Regions from separate parts of the Phytobacter palmae genome, predicted to be linked through region 1. Evidence: riboswitches for the same ligand, from Rfam matches in the RefSeq annotation. Region 1 holds a riboswitch; the other holds the start of a gene.
What was found. A riboswitch is a leader RNA that binds a small molecule or an ion and turns the genes downstream of it on or off. The one in region 1 is predicted to bind thiamine pyrophosphate.

Region 1 (8,535 bases):
TACTGTTGGTGAACAGCGTCGTCGCGGACCCAGCGCGGCCTGGCATGAGATCCTGGAACCATAACATGCCTATACCGGCAATAATTCCAATAAAAATAGCGTTGAAGATCTGCAAACCAAGCAACGCTTCACGGCTGTGGAACAGGATAAGCCCCACATAAAAGAGCACACCCGCCGCCACCGCGCTGACCATCATCTTGCGTTTACCAAAGCGCTTAACATAGTAACCCGCGAGGATCATCGCCGGAATCTCCAGCCCTGCGGCCGTTCCCATTAACACCCCGGCCAGACTGTCCGGTAGAGCAAGCTCGCTGCTTATCCACAGCGGCATATCAATGATGTACATCGTGTTGCAGGTCCACATCATCGTCGAGGCGATAAACAACATACGCACATTTTTATTGCTCCAGCCGCTGACCTCTGTGACGGCAATATCCGCAGGCTGCTCAATCCGCTTCACAGAGGGCAACCACAAAGCCACCAGCACCAGACTGATAACGAAGATACCGGCGGCAATCGAGTACATAGCGGTAAAGCCGTAGTTGAGCGCCAGCATAAAGGCCATTGGCGGGCCAACAACCCATGCCACTGAAATTTGCGCACGCATGATGGAGCTGAACATCACCACTTCACGCGCCGAGCTGTCCGCGTATTCCCGTGCCAGCGCGAAGAGTTGCGGCATAGCAGTACTTGCCAGCGACGCCAGCATCACGCCACAGGTGATCAAGGTCAGATAATGGCGATTGAAAGCAAACAGAAGGGCGTTACCCACCGCCATCAGACAGCAAAACATAATCAGTTTTTTGCGATCGCCCTGCTGGTCAGAGCGCTTTGCCAGCCCAAGGCTGACCAGGATCCCGGCAATGGCGTTAACGGTATAAAACAGTCCAACCCAAAACGGTTGCGCCCCCACCTCGCGACTCAGAAACAGGCTCAGCGTTGGGGCCTGCAAAGCACCGGCAACACCGATCATAAACGCGACGACCATAAAAGCGACGAAGACACCGTTAAGGCGACGTCCCATCGTGACTAACCAGAGCATAAAGATCCCTTGCATGCGAAAGAAACGAAAAAAGCCAGCAGATAATAACTGCTGGCGTGGTGATTAGCACCAATACTCAGTCACACATGATGGACGCGTTTCAGGGTTCAGAGACCGGGACTGTCACTTCCCACTGCATTAATTCTTCAAGCATTTTCAGCCGCTGTTTCGTACTCAGACGAAAGAAGCGGGACGTATCCTGCGTCGCGCGAAAATACGCTAAGTAAAATTGCGGTGTAGACGATCTCTTCATAGCCACCTCCTCGCTTCATCACGGAAGATTATTGGCTTAATATAGGGATAAATAAATTGCTGACTTTTCATCAGGAGTTCCCCTTTTATGTCGTCAGGTCGCCTGCAGCAACAATTCATTCGTTTGTGGCAATGTTGCGACGGGAAATCTCAGGAGACAACGCTCAATGAGTTGGCCGATCTGCTGAGCTGTTCCCGTCGCCATATGCGCACTCTGCTCAATACCATGCAAGAGCGCGGCTGGCTGACCTGGGAGGCGGAAGCCGGTCGTGGCAAGCGTTCGCGCCTGACTTTTCTCTATACAGGCCTCGCCTTACAACAACAGCGCGCAGAGGACTTGCTGGAACAGGATCGTATCGAGCAACTGGTTCAACTGGTGGGTGATAAGAGCGCAGTCCGCCAGATGCTGATCTCGCATTTAGGCCGCAGCTTCCGCCAGGGGCGGCATATTCTGCGGGTTTTGTACTACCGTCCGCTGCGTAATCTGCTGCCAGGTACTGCACTGCGACGATCTGAAACCCACATGGCCCGGCAGATTTTTAGCGCACTGACACGCATAAATGAGGAAAATGGGGAACTCGAAGCCGATATCGCGCATCACTGGAAAGCGATCACGCCGCTTCACTGGCGTTTTTATTTACGTCCCGGCATCCATTTTCACCATGGCCGTGAACTCGAAATGCGCGATGTCATTGCTTCTCTCGATCGCGTCTGTACGCTGCCGCTCTATTCGCATATCACTCAGGTTGTCTCACCGACGCCCTGGACGCTGGATATTCATCTGTCGCAGCCGGACAACTGGCTGCCCTGGCTAATGGGGCATGTGCCCGCGATGATCCTGCCGCAGGAGTGGAGCTCAATGGCTAATTTCTCCAGCCATCCTGTCGGCACCGGGCCTTATGCGGTCACCCGCAATAACAATAACCAGCTGAAAATCCATGCATTTGATGATTACTTCGGTTATCGCGCGCTTATTGATGAAGTTAACGTCTGGGTGCTGCCAGAAATTGGTGATGAACCTAACGGTGGCCTGACCATCGACGGGCCAACCGACGGCGAAAAAGCAGTCGAAAGCCGCCTTGAAGAGGGCTGCTATTATTTACTCTTCGACGCCCGCTCGCATCGGGGAGCAAACCAGGCCGTTCGCGACTGGGTAAGCCAGGTTCTCTCACCCACCCGGCTGCTCTACCATGCAGAAGAACATTATCAGCAGTACTGGTTTCCGGCGTACGGCCTTCTGCCACGCTGGCACCATGCGCGCCCCGGGAGTGGTGAAAAACCAGCGGGGCTGGAATCGCTCACTCTGACCTTCTACCGCGATCATAACGAGCACAAAGCCATTGCCAACACCATGAGCAAGCTACTGGCGCAACATGACGTGCGACTGGAGATACAAGAGGTGGATTACGAAGAGTGGCACCGCGGCGATATCATCAGCGATATCTGGCTCAATAGTGCCAACTTCACGCTGCCACTCGATTTCTCCCTCTTCACGCATTTGTATGAAGTTCCGCTGATTCAACACTGCGTTCCGCTGGACTGGCAGGCCGATGCTGAGCGCTGGCGCGCCGGAGATATGAATCTGGCCGTCTGGTGTCAGCAGTTACTGGCAAGCAAAACCATGGTTCCGCTGATTCACCACTGGCTGCGGATTCAGGGTCAGCGCAGTATGCGCGGCCTGCGGATGAACACCCTTGGCTGGTTTGACTTCAAATCCGCATGGTTCGCCCCGCCCGACCCGTAATCATAGAGTTTCTGGCTCTTCCTGCTGAATGATGAAGGGGCGCTTTGAGAAAACTTACAAAATCATTACAATGGCGCGGTGCTCAACGGGGTGCTGCGCCAAAAGCGTGTGCTGAGAAAATACCCGTCGAACCTGATCCGGATAACGCCGGCGAAGGGATTTGAGGCTATCGCTTAAAATCCTCTTTGCCACCCATTTTTGAGGTGCAAAGTGCTTAAAAAAGTTCTGCCATTCCTGCTGCTTGCCGCAGCTCCCGCTTTCGCGAAACCGACCCTGACCGTTTACACCTACGACTCCTTCTCTGCGGAATGGGGGCCGGGACCAGCGGTAAAAAAAGCCTTCGAAACCGACTGCAACTGTGAGTTGAAATTTGTCGCGCTGGAAGATGGCGTATCACTGCTTAACCGCCTGCGTATGGAAGGTAAAAACAGCAAAGCGGACGTCGTGCTGGGGCTGGATAACAACCTGCTTGAAGCCGCCACGCAGACCAAACTGTTCGCTAAAAGCGGAATTTCAGCCGATGCCGTTACCGTGCCCGGCGGCTGGAAAAACGATACCTTCGTTCCCTTCGATTACGGCTGGTTCGCGTTCGTGTATGACAAAAATAAACTGAAAAACCCGCCGAAGAGCCTGAAAGAACTGGTGGAAAGCGATCAGAAATGGCGCGTAATTTATGAAGATCCGCGTACCAGCACGCCAGGTCTAGGCCTGCTGCTGTGGATGCAGAAAGTCTACGGCGATAAAGCTCCGGAAGCCTGGCAAAAACTGGCAGCCAAAACCGTGACCGTCACCAAAGGCTGGAGCGAAGCATACGGTCTGTTCCTGAAAGGGGAAGGCGACCTGGTGTTGAGCTATACCACTTCTCCGGCCTATCACATTATTGAAGAGAAGAAAGATAACTACGCAGCCGCCGCCTTTAGCGAAGGCCACTACCTGCAGGTTGAAGTTGCTGCCCGAACCGCCGCCAGCAAGCAGCCGGAACTGGCAGAGAAGTTCCTGAAATTCATGGTCTCTCCGGCATTCCAGAATACCATCCCGACCGGCAACTGGATGTATCCGATCAGCAATGTCTCGCTGCCTGCCGGATTCGACACCCTGGTGAAACCACAGACCTCGCTGGAATATTCCCCGCAAGACGTCGCGACCCAGCGCGGCGAATGGATTAACGCATGGCAACGCGCCGTCAGCCGCTAACCTTCGGCTGGCTGATTCCCGGAATGGCCGCCGCCACACTGATGGTGGTGGTGGCCCTCTCCGCGTTTCTCGCACTCTGGAACAACGCTCCTACGGCCCATCTGGCGGTGTTCCTTGATGATAGCTATCTGTGGCATGTGGTGCGTTTCTCTTTCTGGCAGGCCTTTTTGTCGGCGCTACTTTCTGTCGCACCGGCCATTTTTCTTGCCCGCGCACTCTATCGGCGACGCTTCCCCGGTCGTCTTGCCCTGCTGCGCCTGTGCGCGATGACCCTGATCCTCCCGGTACTGGTTGGGGTATTTGGAATTCTGAGTGTTTATGGCCGCCAGGGCTGGCTTGCATCCGCATTTCGCGCGGCAGGTCTGGACTGGACATTTTCACCGTATGGATTGTCCGGCATTCTACTGGCACACGTCTTTTTTAACCTGCCGATGGCCGCCCGTCTGTTGCTACAGACACTGGAGCAGATCCCCGGCGAGCAGCGACAGCTGGCCGCTCAGCTAGGTATGCGCGGCTGGTCTTTCTTCCGCTATGTCGAGTGGCCATGGCTACGCCGCCAGATCCCGCCAGTCGCGGCCCTTATTTTCATGCTCTGCTTTGCAAGCTTTGCCACTGTGCTGTCGTTGGGCGGTGGCCCGCAAGCGACGACAATTGAACTGGCAATTTATCAGGCATTGAGTTACGACTTCGATCCTGGCCGCGCGGCACTACTGGCATTAATTCAGATGGTCTGTTGCCTGGGTCTGGTTCTGCTCAGCCAGCGCCTTAGCAAAGCCATTTCCGTTGGCAGCCATCAGATTCAGGGCTGGCGCAACCCGGAAGATCGCTTTTTCAGTTGTTTCACCGACTACTTGCTCATCGTACTGGCGCTCCTGCTTCTGTTGCCGCCCCTGCTGGCGGTCATTGTCGATGGCCTGAACCTCAGACTTTCTCATGTGCTTGCCCAGCCCGCGCTTTGGCAGGCGATCTGGACCTCAGTACGCATTGCGCTGGGGGCGGGATTGCTGTGTGTTACGTTGACCATGATGCTGCTCTGGAGCAGCCGTGAGTTACGCGCCCGCCAGCAGCAACTGGCCGGGCAAGCGCTGGAGATGAGCGGCATGCTGATTCTGGCGATGCCGGGTATTGTGCTGGCGACCGGCTTTTTCCTGCTGCTCAATAACAGCATCGGTCTGCCCTCGTCCGCCGATGGCATCGTGATTTTCACCAATGCGCTGATGGCAATTCCTTATGCCCTGAAAGTGCTGGAGAACCCCATGCGTGATGTGACGGCACGCTACAGCCTGCTCTGTCAGTCGCTGGGTATTGAGGGTTTTAATCGGTTAAAGGTCATCGAACTGCGCGCGCTTAAAGCGCCGTTGGCACAGGCGCTGGCATTTGCCTGTGTTCTGTCGATTGGTGATTTTGGCGTCGTAGCGTTATTTGGCAATGACGATTTCCGTACGCTGCCGTTCTGGCTTTATCAGCAAATTGGCTCCTACCGCACGCAGGATGGTGCGGTTACTGCGCTGATTTTGCTGCTACTGTGCTTTTTACTGTTCACCCTTATTGAAAAACTTCCGGGCCACCATGCTAAAACTGATTGATGTAACCTGGCTGTATCAGCATTTACCCATGCGTTTTACGCTGTCGATCAAACAGGGTGAACAAGTCGCCGTGCTTGGGCCCAGCGGGGCCGGAAAAAGTACGCTACTGAATTTAATCGCCGGTTTTCTCTCTCCGGCCAGCGGCGTCATCATGATAGAGGATAGCGATCACACAAATACGCCGCCTTCCCGGCGCCCGGTGTCGATGCTGTTTCAGGAGAACAACCTCTTTACTCATCTCACGGTGCGGCAAAATATTGGTCTGGGGCTCAACCCTGGCCTGAAACTCTCTTCTGCGCAAAATGCAAAGCTGGAGACCATTGCCAGTACTATGGGGCTAGATGCGTTACTTGACCGCATGCCGGATCAGCTTTCTGGCGGCCAGCGACAGCGCGTGGCACTGGCCCGTTGCCTGGTGCGTGAACAACCTGTGCTCTTGCTGGATGAACCCTTCTCAGCACTCGACCCGGCCCTGCGCCAGGAGATGCTCGTACTGGTGAAAGAGGTCTGCCATCGCCAGAAGTTAACGCTGTTGATGGTGTCGCACAATGTGGAAGATGCCGCCCGCATTGCGTCGCGCGCGCTGGTGATTGCCGACGGTCGTATCGCCTGGGACGGGAAAACAGACGAATTGCTCAGCGGCAACGCGCCTGTCTCTTCATTGCTTGGGATCAGGTAACCACTTTTTGTAAAATAGACAGGTAGATGGGCATTAAGGGGTGGCGAACCAGGATCGTTACCGCAAACACGGCCCCCACCATTAGCAGTGGTGCCAGCCAGAACAATCGACGACGCGGCAGCCAGACCGTTAAACGATCCAGCCCTGCTTTACCACTACGCCACAGGCGCCAGCACATCCAGAACGCCAGCCAGAGCAGCACTGCCGCAAGCAGCAGCAACCATTTAAAATTACCGCTCTGCTCCCCCGCCGGGATATCAATCGCCGCCCCCGCCAGAATACCAGGCAGGAAATAAAAGGGCGGCCATAGCAGACAACCAAGGATGTTAGGCGGGATAAATTTCGTGACCGGTAAATCAAGCATGCCTGCGACCATCGGCACAACCGGACGCGTCGGTCCCACAAATCGCCCCACCAGAATGGTGAACATGCTGTGCTGATGCAGCGCATGCTCAGTTTTATTCAACAGCGCTTTGTTCTTGCGAATGAATGACCAACGGTGCAACGGCTTTTTGAAACGCCAGCCGAGCCAGAATGAAATCCAGTCCCCCAGCAGGCATCCCACAATCCCCGCCATCCAGGCATGCCAGAAATTCACTTCACCGCTGCCAATCAGCGCACCGAGTGCCGCCATCATCACCGTGCCGGGAAGAATTAACCCCACCAGCGCCAGCGACTCCAGGAAAGCCACGAGCGCAATCGCAATCAGCGTGTAGGCCGTAGATTGGGTAACAAAGTGTTCCAGCAATGCTTGCATACGTTTTCCGGTCAAAAAATGAAGCTGGCATTCTCCAGGCGCATACCCTGAGGGTCAAGCTTCAATTATCTGAATATTTTGCCGGTTATGACAGATTGCCGGGTCACTCATTGCCTAACTTTACGCTCTATTCACATCCTGCACGAAATTCGCTGGGGCTGGCGCCGGTACATTTTTTAAAGACACGCGAGAAATAGAGCTGATCTTCAAAGCCGACATTGCGCCCCACGCTGGCGATCGGCATACGTGTAGTACTCAACAGCAGCTTTGCCTGACTGATACGCTGATCTTCGCGCCAGCTCAGCACGCTCACCCCTAATTGCTGACGGAACAGGTGCGAGAGACGGGACGGCGACAGACAAACATGTTGCGCGACGCTGGCGATATCAAAATGGTTGTCCGCCAGATGATCGCTAATGTACTGGCAGGCATCACGCACGCGGTTATCCAGAGGAGGATGCAGAGATTCATTGATGGCATCCATACGGCGCAACAACAGTTGCTCGAGCAGATTTATCGCCAGCAATTCGGCGTAACGCCCCCCGCTCTGGCCGGCATCGATAATCTGCCCAAATAACTCGCTAAACTGTGCCAGCCAGGGATCTTCCGGGCGAAAGAAACCGGTTTGCGCGAAAATGGTCGGCCAGTTTAGCCACTCATGCCAGTATGCACGCGGGCGGAAGTAGACCCACTGGTGATACCACTCTTTGGCATCCGGGTGGCGGCCATAGTGGTGAATTTCTCCCGGCGGAAACAAAATCATATCGCCGGGACGGCAAACGTACTGTTTCCCGTGGTTATTGATGACTCCCTCACCGCGGATGGTGAAATTGAGAATGTATCCCTTCATTCCCAGCGGACGATCGATAAAAAAATCGAGATAGCCCTCGGACTCAATGGGGGTCAACCCCGCCACCAGATGGGCGTTAAACGAGTAACCAGGCAACAGAGGATCATTTTGCGACTCAGCCATAAACTCGATACTCCGGGCATCATGAAGGAAACCAATTGTCCATATTGATACGCTTTTCATTAATCAGGCGTTTTGACCAGGCACAAGGAAAACACCGTCACTTTTAACCCCGCCAGATAAAAGCAATTACGCCATTTTTATGACGCAAAGGGGTTAAAAAGGGTCAACCAAAGTGTCTATAAAGGCGATTAAAATGTCCACATGGAATTTTTGCACACGGTCACACTTTGCCCTCCCATAGCATTTTCGTCCATAAGATTAGCGAATCCTGCCTGACGCTTTTTTCAGCCGATCACTATGTTTCTCCA
Region 2 (8,535 bases), on a different contig from region 1:
ATACAAACAGTGGTTAGCTCTGGTTATGAAAAGTTAAATTCTTCTTATCCTGTCAATTGCATCAATGTTAAATGGCAGAGCAATCATTACTATGTGATTAACTATGGTTTAAATGATAAAAGATACGTTCACGAGTTTTTTATTGATGGCGATGGAAATGTGGAAAAATAAGGAGAGCAGATTAATCTCTGGCTTTAAAGTCAACAACTACATCCCTGCGACAGATATAACCGAACGTCCTTGCAGCAAAAAACGCCTGTCTTGCCCGTACTTTATTCACCGGACTGGTGCTGGCACCATAAACCCAGGAACGGCCTGACTCTCGTTAATACTGGTTTGTTGTACCGTGATTTCATCCCCGTAGGGAGTAAAGTATGAAGTACATTCCTGTGACGATTCAAAATGACGCTGGTTCAGGTCAAATAAACACACAGCGGTGATGTGGTAACGCATTGCCCCCGCTGCCAGGCGAAGCAAAGGAAAGGAAATTTTCACATGCACATGAAACTGTTCAATTCGAAGGGGCTACCGTTTCTGGCTATGAGTCTTGATAACCGATCCAATAGCTGGCTGAATCTGTCAGCCCTTGCGAGATATTTCGACTTTCCACGCAGCACTTTTTTGCAGCGGGTGAATGATTACGGTTGGGAGTCAGCATTAGCTCACTATGAGCAGCAGCGAAAGAAAAAACTGAAAACATGAGAGCCGGGTTAATTCCGGATTTTTTAATGTACTTTTCTGAAATCAAAAAGGTTATCAAAATTAATAATATCTAATTCAGAGATGGCGTGATTAACATCTTTCATCTTTGCGCCATGTTCATCATAAGCGTCGCGTATTGTCATGAATTCTTCTGGTGTTATCTGTTCTTTAAGCAAAGCCTGCATGATGAGAGTCATCAGTTTTGAGATGGCAATTTGCGTATTACCAGCAGAACGAAGAAGGGCGTTGAATGGCTCCCAGGAAACCTCTTTAATCAGAACATTATAGTGACGTAATTTGATAAAAGAGCTACCAATGCGAAAGGTATTTTCCGTCATATCTTTCAAGGAGTCTTGAATATGATAATAGCGTTCTTCGTCTGCTCTTTGTCCTGATTTCGCCAGTGTGTCGAGAAAAGTCATGATGCGGTTTAAGTCAAAGCGCATACGATTGTAACGGCTTCTGGTGCCATCAATTTCTTCTTTGAGAGCGATTGCCGAATCAAGTGCCCGCTCCATTTTTCTGGTCTTCACCATCTCCTGAAGTTTAGCCCCTCCGAAGACGACGCCGCCAACCACACTAAACGCTGTTACAGCATTCGAAGCGATAGAGATAACGTTATCCCATGCTTGTAAATCCATCATGACCTCTTTTTTATGCGGTAGTTGACGACTTAAGAGCATTCTACATGGCACACATTGTGTCACTCAACCTGTCACACATTGCCCATAAGGACCGCTTTTGCCGTTTACAAGACTTCTTCGTCGCTTTATCCTGATCCGGGATTAACAGACGTTAATCACAACTCATTGATTTTATTTGACTCGGGGTGCCCTTCTTCGTGAAGGCTGAGAAATACCCGTATTACCTGATCTGGATAATGCCAGCGTAGGGAAGTCAGATGCCTGCCCGGCATCCCTTCTTCACGCCAGGCAGGAGCGAATCGATGCAACCTGACCTGCTTCACCGCGCGCAAATCGCGCAAATTCTTCAGCAGTTTCGTAAATGTACGCCGCTTGTCCACTGCATGACTAACGATGTGGTGCAGACCTTCACGGCTAATGTCCTGCTGGCGTTAGGTGCGTCCCCGGCGATGGTGATTGAGCGCGACGAAGCGCAGCAATTTGCCGCCATTGCGGACGCGTTGCTGATTAATGTCGGCACGCTGACCCGGGACCGCGCCGATGCGATGCATACGGCTATTTTGAGCGCCAACGCCGCTCGTAAACCCTGGACGCTGGATCCGGTTGCCGTCGGGGCGTTAGCTTTTCGCAGTGATTTTTGTCGTGAGCTTCTGGCTTTGCAACCTGCCGCCATACGCGGCAATGCTTCGGAAGTTATGGCGCTCGGTGGTATGAGCAGTGGTGGGCGTGGCGTTGATACTACGGACACGGCTATTGCCGCGCTGCCTGCAGCCCAGGCGCTGGCCCGCCAGACCGGGGCTATCGTTGCGGTGACCGGTGAGGTGGATTACATCACTGATGGTTTTCGTACCCTACGTGTTACGGGCGGCGATGTGCTGATGACCCGGGTGGTGGGAACGGGCTGCGCACTGTCGGCAGTGGTTGCTGCCTGCTGCGCATTGCCGGGCGACCGCCTGTATAACGTGGCGGCGGGCTGTGCCTTTATGGCGCAGGCGGGCAGCCTGGCGGTGGCAACAACGCGTGGGCCTGGCAGCTTTATTCCTGCGTTTCTTGATGCGCTCTATGCGCTTCACGGGGAGGGGCTGGCATGAAACGGATCAATGCACTGACCATTGCCGGAACAGATCCGAGCGGCGGGGCGGGGATTCAGGCCGATCTGAAAACCTTTTCGGCGCTGGGCGCCTATGGGTGCTCGGTCATTACCGCACTGGTGGCGCAAAATACCCGTGGCGTGCAGTCGGTTTATCGCATTGCGCCCGATTTTGTCGCCGCGCAACTGGATTCGGTATTCAGCGATGTGCGAATTGACACCACTAAAATTGGTATGCTGGCAGAAACCGATATTGTAGAAGCGGTGGCGGAGCGCTTGCGTCGTTATAAGGTGCAAAATGTGGTGCTTGATACCGTCATGCTGGCAAAAAGCGGCGACCCGTTGCTTTCCCCCACGGCGGTGAAGGCGCTGCGGGAACATCTGTTGCCACAGGTGTCGCTGATCACTCCCAATCTGCCCGAGGCCGCTGCGCTGCTGGATGCCTCTCATGCGTGCAATGAACGCGAGATGCATGAACAGGGCCGGGCGTTGCTGGCGCTGGGGTGTGAGGCGGTGCTAATGAAAGGAGGACATCTGGATAATGATGAAAGCCCGGACTGGTTGTTCACCCGTAATGGCGCCGAACGTTTTACCGCCCCAAGGATAAAAACCAAAAACACCCACGGCACGGGCTGTACGTTGTCGGCTGCGCTGGCGGCATTGCGTCCACGCCATGCGGACTGGGCCGCAACGATCAGCGAGGCCAAGCGCTGGCTGTCGGCGGCACTGGCGCAGGCGGACACGCTGGAAGTGGGGCAGGGCATTGGCCCGGTGCACCATTTTCATCAATGGTGGTGAGAGGAGACGTGCGCGATTCCCGGATGGCGGCGTAAATACGTTATCCGGGCCAGGCCACGCACTGAAATTCGCCCTCACCCTGAGGGAGAGGGTCGGGGTGAGAGGGAAAATGCAGTGCTGAACCCTATTCGTATGACATCGTAAATTCGACGGCAGAATTGGCGGTACCGCCTCTGATATTACTGGCGGTCTGGATATAACGCGCTTTCATCGGGATGATGTAACTGCCGCCGATTGTTTTATTGTAACCGGCATAGTTGATTTTACTGTTAAACGGCACGATGGAACCATCGTTGTATAACATCTGAATGCCGACACCACTGGCGGTGGAGCTGGCATCAAGGGTGATGTATTGATTTGCCGTGCCGCTCTCTTTTAAGGTAACACCCGCCGCCGGCGAGAAGGTGTAATTCACGGAATTCATACCAGCACTGCAATTTTTGATTTGGAAGTCAAAAGCTTTTGCTGAGCTTTTAGAATTAATACCGGAGAATTCTGCGTTCTCGTGCTTATCCAGATCGACCGAGATATTGGGCGTTTCGCAGGACTGAGTTTTTACTGTTACTGAACCACCAACGCTTAATATGACATAGCGCGCGCCGTTAGCAGTAGTAAGGCTATCATTTGCCCAGAGTTCGACAGTTGGGGTTGGTAGTGTAATTATTCCGGTCGACACAGGCCCAGTAATATAAAACTGTAATTTAATTCCTGTTAGCCAGCCCGCTCCAGTATAGGGACCTGTGCCATAGGTATACCATTTTTGTACGTCATTACTTAACGCGGCAACACTCCCCTTTGGAAAACCTGTGTCTGATATTTTTACGCCAATCCCCGCAATATTCGTTTTATAAACCCCAGCAATACTTGACTGTTCCATTGCAGATGCAAAGCGAAGCATGGCAAATGAAGTTCCACCCCAGCAGTTAAATGCTCCTGAGGGGCTATCTGGTATTGATATGACATTCCCTACAGGCCCGGTTGTCATATCTCGCGGAATGGCAAGGGTTGTGCCCGCGGGGATATTAGAGGTAAATTGCATCAGTTGTGTTGTTGAGCATCCGGCCTGACTGTATGGAGCAACAATATACAAACCGAGAAGCAGAGATAAGTTTATGGCTATCTGTAATTTTTTCATTTTTCAAACCTTATAGCAAAATATTTAACGGCTGTAATTCACTTCCTCTGTGTGATAGCCACCAAAATCGTCAATTGTAATCAGTGTCAGTTCTCCCCCGGCATTTTCCGGCATCCACCTTAGCGAAAAGGTTCTTTTCCCTTTTGCCGGGCACATGCCACTCTGTCTCGCTTCATCGCCCAATGACTCACCTTTCAGCCCGACATGGTTAAACGAGATATTCCACGGCGTCGGGTTCTCACATTCGACGGCATAGCCTTTTTTCTGCGGGACGCGCCGCCAGCGAAGTTGTGTTAGCGCATCTTTTGGCGAACCGGCTAAACCCTGCGGGCGATAAAACAGCTTCAGACGGGTGCGAATGGTGACTTTCATCGTATTGCGGTCAGCCTGTTTCTCCGTATGTTTGGGCTGAATCTCCAGCACATTGAGCCAGAAGACAGACTCACGATCCTGCGGAACATTGCCGTCTGTAAATATGATACGCAGCGTCTGGTCTTTATCCGGGTCAAGGCGAAAAATGTGCGGCATAACAATAAACGGTGTGGCGTTGCTTTGCGCACTGCTATCAGAGTCGCCATTATCAACCCATGCATGAATCAGACGTGGCGTATCGGCGTGATTGGTTATCGCGAGCGTGACTTCGCGTTTATCGGCAGGATAGATAACACGGGTGCTGTCGAGCTGAATGCCTGCCCGGGAGGGCGCGGCAAATAAAAGAAGAAGCGTACTCAGGAAAAGTAGTGAACAAAGCATTTTCATTTTTATTCCCACCTCCATGTGGAATATTTTGTTTTAGATATATTTGTAGAGACTATAATAATTATTTTTTAATTCATGATGTGTATGGTTTGTGTTATTGGCAGGTCGGGGTTGCTTTGCGGCGTAGTATAGTATCGTTTTTTGCGAAATGTACAGGATTGTCGCCTCAGGCTTCCAGTTGCGGGTTTGATTCACATTTAGCTATTTTGTGGTGGTTGTAAATAATTCTGTTTCATGGGGGGCTCGCCATTAATGAATTGGAAGCATAGCGAAGGTGAATTGATATATTTTAAGAAAGTGCTTCGAAATAATTTATGTGGTTTTTTGTTCTTGTTAAATTAAACTTTGCAGGTATTCTGAATTTCTGGAATGTTTATCATGCAAATGCCTGGTGAGTGGGGAAAGTACGAAATTAATGGAGTATGTAGCTTACTGCCAGTCAGGGGATCATAAAAATGAGATTCGTCAGCGTGAGATATTTATCATTCAGAATGACCTTATTCTGTCTGGCGCTGGGATTGCGCGCTTCCATGAATAGCTGATTTCCCCTCTCCGGACGAAAAGATGAGGCGAAGGCGGAAATAGAGTCCGGAACCCGGACCCTAAAATTATCGTAAACCGCGCCAGTGCCGCTAATCGCACAGCGCTGGCAAGAGAGACACGTAATCACGGTGGTAAACCACCAGCCGAAACGTGCCACCAGAAAATGCTGAAAAAATGCGATGCGGTGGCAAGCCTCGACAATCAGTACCAGGCTTACTTTGCCCATTCATCGGGTCAGGACAAACAACATCCGCCTTTGTGCGGAGCTTTCGGGAGTATAGCGATGACTGATATTGTGCAGTTACTCGGCAACGATGCCGACACCCTCTTACAACACCGTTGCACGACCATTGCGGCCGACCAACTCTACCTGCCTGGAGAGGATTACGTCACCCGTGTGATGATGGATAACAATCGTTCGCCAGCGGTGTTGCGTAACATGCAGACGTTGTATAACACCGGGCGACTCGCCAAAACGGGTTATCTGTCGATTTTGCCGGTTGACCAGGGTATCGAACACTCAGCCGGGGCATCGTTTGCTGCCAACCCGCTCTATTTCGATCCCAAAAACATTGTGGAACTGGCGATTGAAGCCGGTTGTAACTGTGTGGCTTCCACCTATGGCGTGCTGGCCTCTGTGTCACGCCGTTACGCGCACCGTATTCCGTTCCTGGTCAAACTCAACCACAACGAAACCCTGAGCTACCCCACAGAATATGATCAGACGCTTTATGCCAGTGTAGAGCAGGCGTTCAACATGGGGGCCGTTGCCGTTGGCGCGACCATCTATTTTGGTTCTGAGGAGTCACGTCGGCAGATTGAGGAAATTTCCGCCGCCTTTGAGCGTGCCCATGAGCTGGGGATGGTGACGGTGTTGTGGGCTTACCTGCGTAATCCGGCATTCAAAAAAGACGGTGTGGATTATCATGTTTCCGCTGACCTGACCGGTCAGGCAAACCATATAGCGGCAACCATCGGTGCGGACATCGTCAAACAGAAGATGGCGGAAAACAACGGCGGTTACAAAGCGGTAAACTTTGGCTATACCGATGAACGTGTCTATAGCAAATTGACCAGTGATAACCCGATTGATCTGGTGCGCTACCAGCTGGCGAACTGCTATATGGGACGTGCCGGGTTAATTAATTCTGGCGGCGCAGCGGGCGGCGAAACTGATTTAAGCGATGCGGTGCGCACAGCGGTTATTAATAAGCGTGCAGGTGGTATGGGCCTGATTCTTGGCCGTAAGGCGTTTAAAAAATCCATGGCTGACGGTGTGAAATTAATAAATGCCGTTCAGGATGTGTATCTCGATAAGAAAGTTACTATCGCCTAAACCTCCGCATAAATAACGCATTCCTCCGCGCAGACGGGGAGGGATGCGTTTTCGCTGGCTTGTGGTTCTCTTCATTCATCCTTTTTGCAGCACAGATACCGTTTTATCTGCCGGTCACTCGCACCGTCGGCAACCGCTGGCTCTTTTTCACCGGTCGAACGCAGTCAATATACTGTCAGGCTTAACGGAGCAGCGGGCAGTCCGGCGGCAGACGGCATTTCAGCGCGCCAGGCAAAATGTTAATACTGAAATGCTGCCCGGTTAACGGCTCGCCGTCCAGATTGAAGGTGATATCGTGCGGCGCGCTCACCTCAAACCAGGCGGATTTACCGTCAATGACATGTGGATTGTCTTCCGGTTGGGTCAGGGTGGTGAACAGGGCGGGGAGGATCTCATCACCGGTGAAAATGCGCAGTTGCAGCAGCCCGTCGTTAATGAGTGCCCCTGGACACAGCTGTTGCCCGCCGCCAGCCTGGCGTCCGTTACCGATTCCGATTACCAGCGCGTCACCCTGCCAGTGGAAATCCTCCCCCTTGATTTCGCAGCGATCTGGCTTAAGCGTGTCCATGCGCATCAGGCCGTGAATGATATAAGAGACACCGCCCAGCGCGGCTTTCAGTTTCTCTGGCGTTTCGGTGGTAATACGGGTGCCGAACCCGCCGGTAGCCATATTGATAAAACAGGTTTTGCCGTTCACTTCGGCAATATCAATGGGTACCGCTTTGCCAACGATAGCGAGTTGCAGCGCTTTATCCAGGGGCTCCGGGATGTCGGCGCTGGTGGCAAAGTCATTCGCGGTGCCTAAAGGCAAAATCCCAAGCACGGGTGTGTTGTCGCTATCACTGTGTACCAGCGCGCTGGCGACCTCATTTATGGTGCCATCGCCACCGCCAGCAATCACGGTTTCGACACCCAGTTCGATGGCTTCTGCCACATAGCGCTCTGCATCACCTTTTTCCCAGGTGACGCGCACCTGAATATCCATCCCTTCGCTGCGCAGGAGATTAATGGCCTCGCGCAACATATCGTCACCCGCACTTTTACCGTTGAGGATCAATAAACTGCCTGGAAAATTGCTCATCCTTTTCGCTCTTCGAAAATACCATGAGCAAAGTGTATCTCACGACCGGAGAGCGCGCCTGGAAGGATGGAAAAAGCGGAGATAAAAAAAATCAGCCTGCGTAAGGGAGATTACGCAGGCTAAGGAGGTGGTTCCTGGTACAGCTAGCATTTATGGGTTATGTTTTTCAGCGATGAGGATAATACCCATAATGACCGCAACGGTATGTGATCCGATTCTAAGATTCTTCGCGATTGAAAAAATAACCCAGGTTAATTACTTAGCGTGCGGATTTCGCGTGGTCTGTCCAGTGAAATTACGCATTAACAGAGCATATTCCAGCACCACATCCTGGGGAACCGGCATCCAGATGGTATAACCGTCTCCCGGCGCAACCTCCATTGCTTCGCCTTTGGCATTTTCCATATGTTCCAGGGTGAAGTTAACGTTGCCCTGCGGCGTCATCAG

Region 2: another riboswitch for thiamine pyrophosphate. It lies ahead of thiM (hydroxyethylthiazole kinase); the one in region 1 lies ahead of thiB (thiamine ABC transporter substrate binding subunit).

Annotation. Positions count from the first base shown of each region.
Region 1 is NZ_JBCIVJ010000013.1:143,465-151,999, forward strand. It holds gene AAIG39_RS16615 (sugar efflux transporter) at 1-1,042, opposite strand, end outside; gene sgrT (glucose uptake inhibitor SgrT) at 1,143-1,295, opposite strand; gene sgrR (HTH-type transcriptional regulator SgrR) at 1,383-3,038, shown strand; TPP riboswitch at 3,115-3,215, shown strand; gene thiB (thiamine ABC transporter substrate binding subunit) at 3,249-4,232, shown strand; gene thiP (thiamine/thiamine pyrophosphate ABC transporter permease ThiP) at 4,208-5,818, shown strand; gene thiQ (thiamine ABC transporter ATP-binding protein ThiQ) at 5,802-6,497, shown strand; gene AAIG39_RS16645 (DedA family protein) at 6,490-7,254, opposite strand; gene araC (arabinose operon transcriptional regulator AraC) at 7,382-8,227, opposite strand.
Region 2 is NZ_JBCIVJ010000003.1:176,800-185,334, reverse strand. It holds gene AAIG39_RS06070 (putative T6SS immunity periplasmic lipoprotein) at 1-171, shown strand, start outside; gene AAIG39_RS06065 (hypothetical protein) at 496-702, shown strand; gene AAIG39_RS06060 (hypothetical protein) at 726-1,346, opposite strand; TPP riboswitch at 1,518-1,614, shown strand; gene thiM (hydroxyethylthiazole kinase) at 1,649-2,437, shown strand; gene thiD (bifunctional hydroxymethylpyrimidine kinase/phosphomethylpyrimidine kinase) at 2,434-3,234, shown strand; gene AAIG39_RS06045 (fimbrial protein) at 3,359-4,369, opposite strand; gene AAIG39_RS06040 (fimbrial biogenesis chaperone) at 4,394-5,128, opposite strand; gene AAIG39_RS06035 (hypothetical protein) at 5,568-5,897, opposite strand; gene fbaB (class I fructose-bisphosphate aldolase) at 5,955-7,007, shown strand; gene yegS (lipid kinase YegS) at 7,189-8,088, opposite strand; gene trhP (prephenate-dependent tRNA uridine(34) hydroxylase TrhP) at 8,344-8,535, opposite strand, start outside.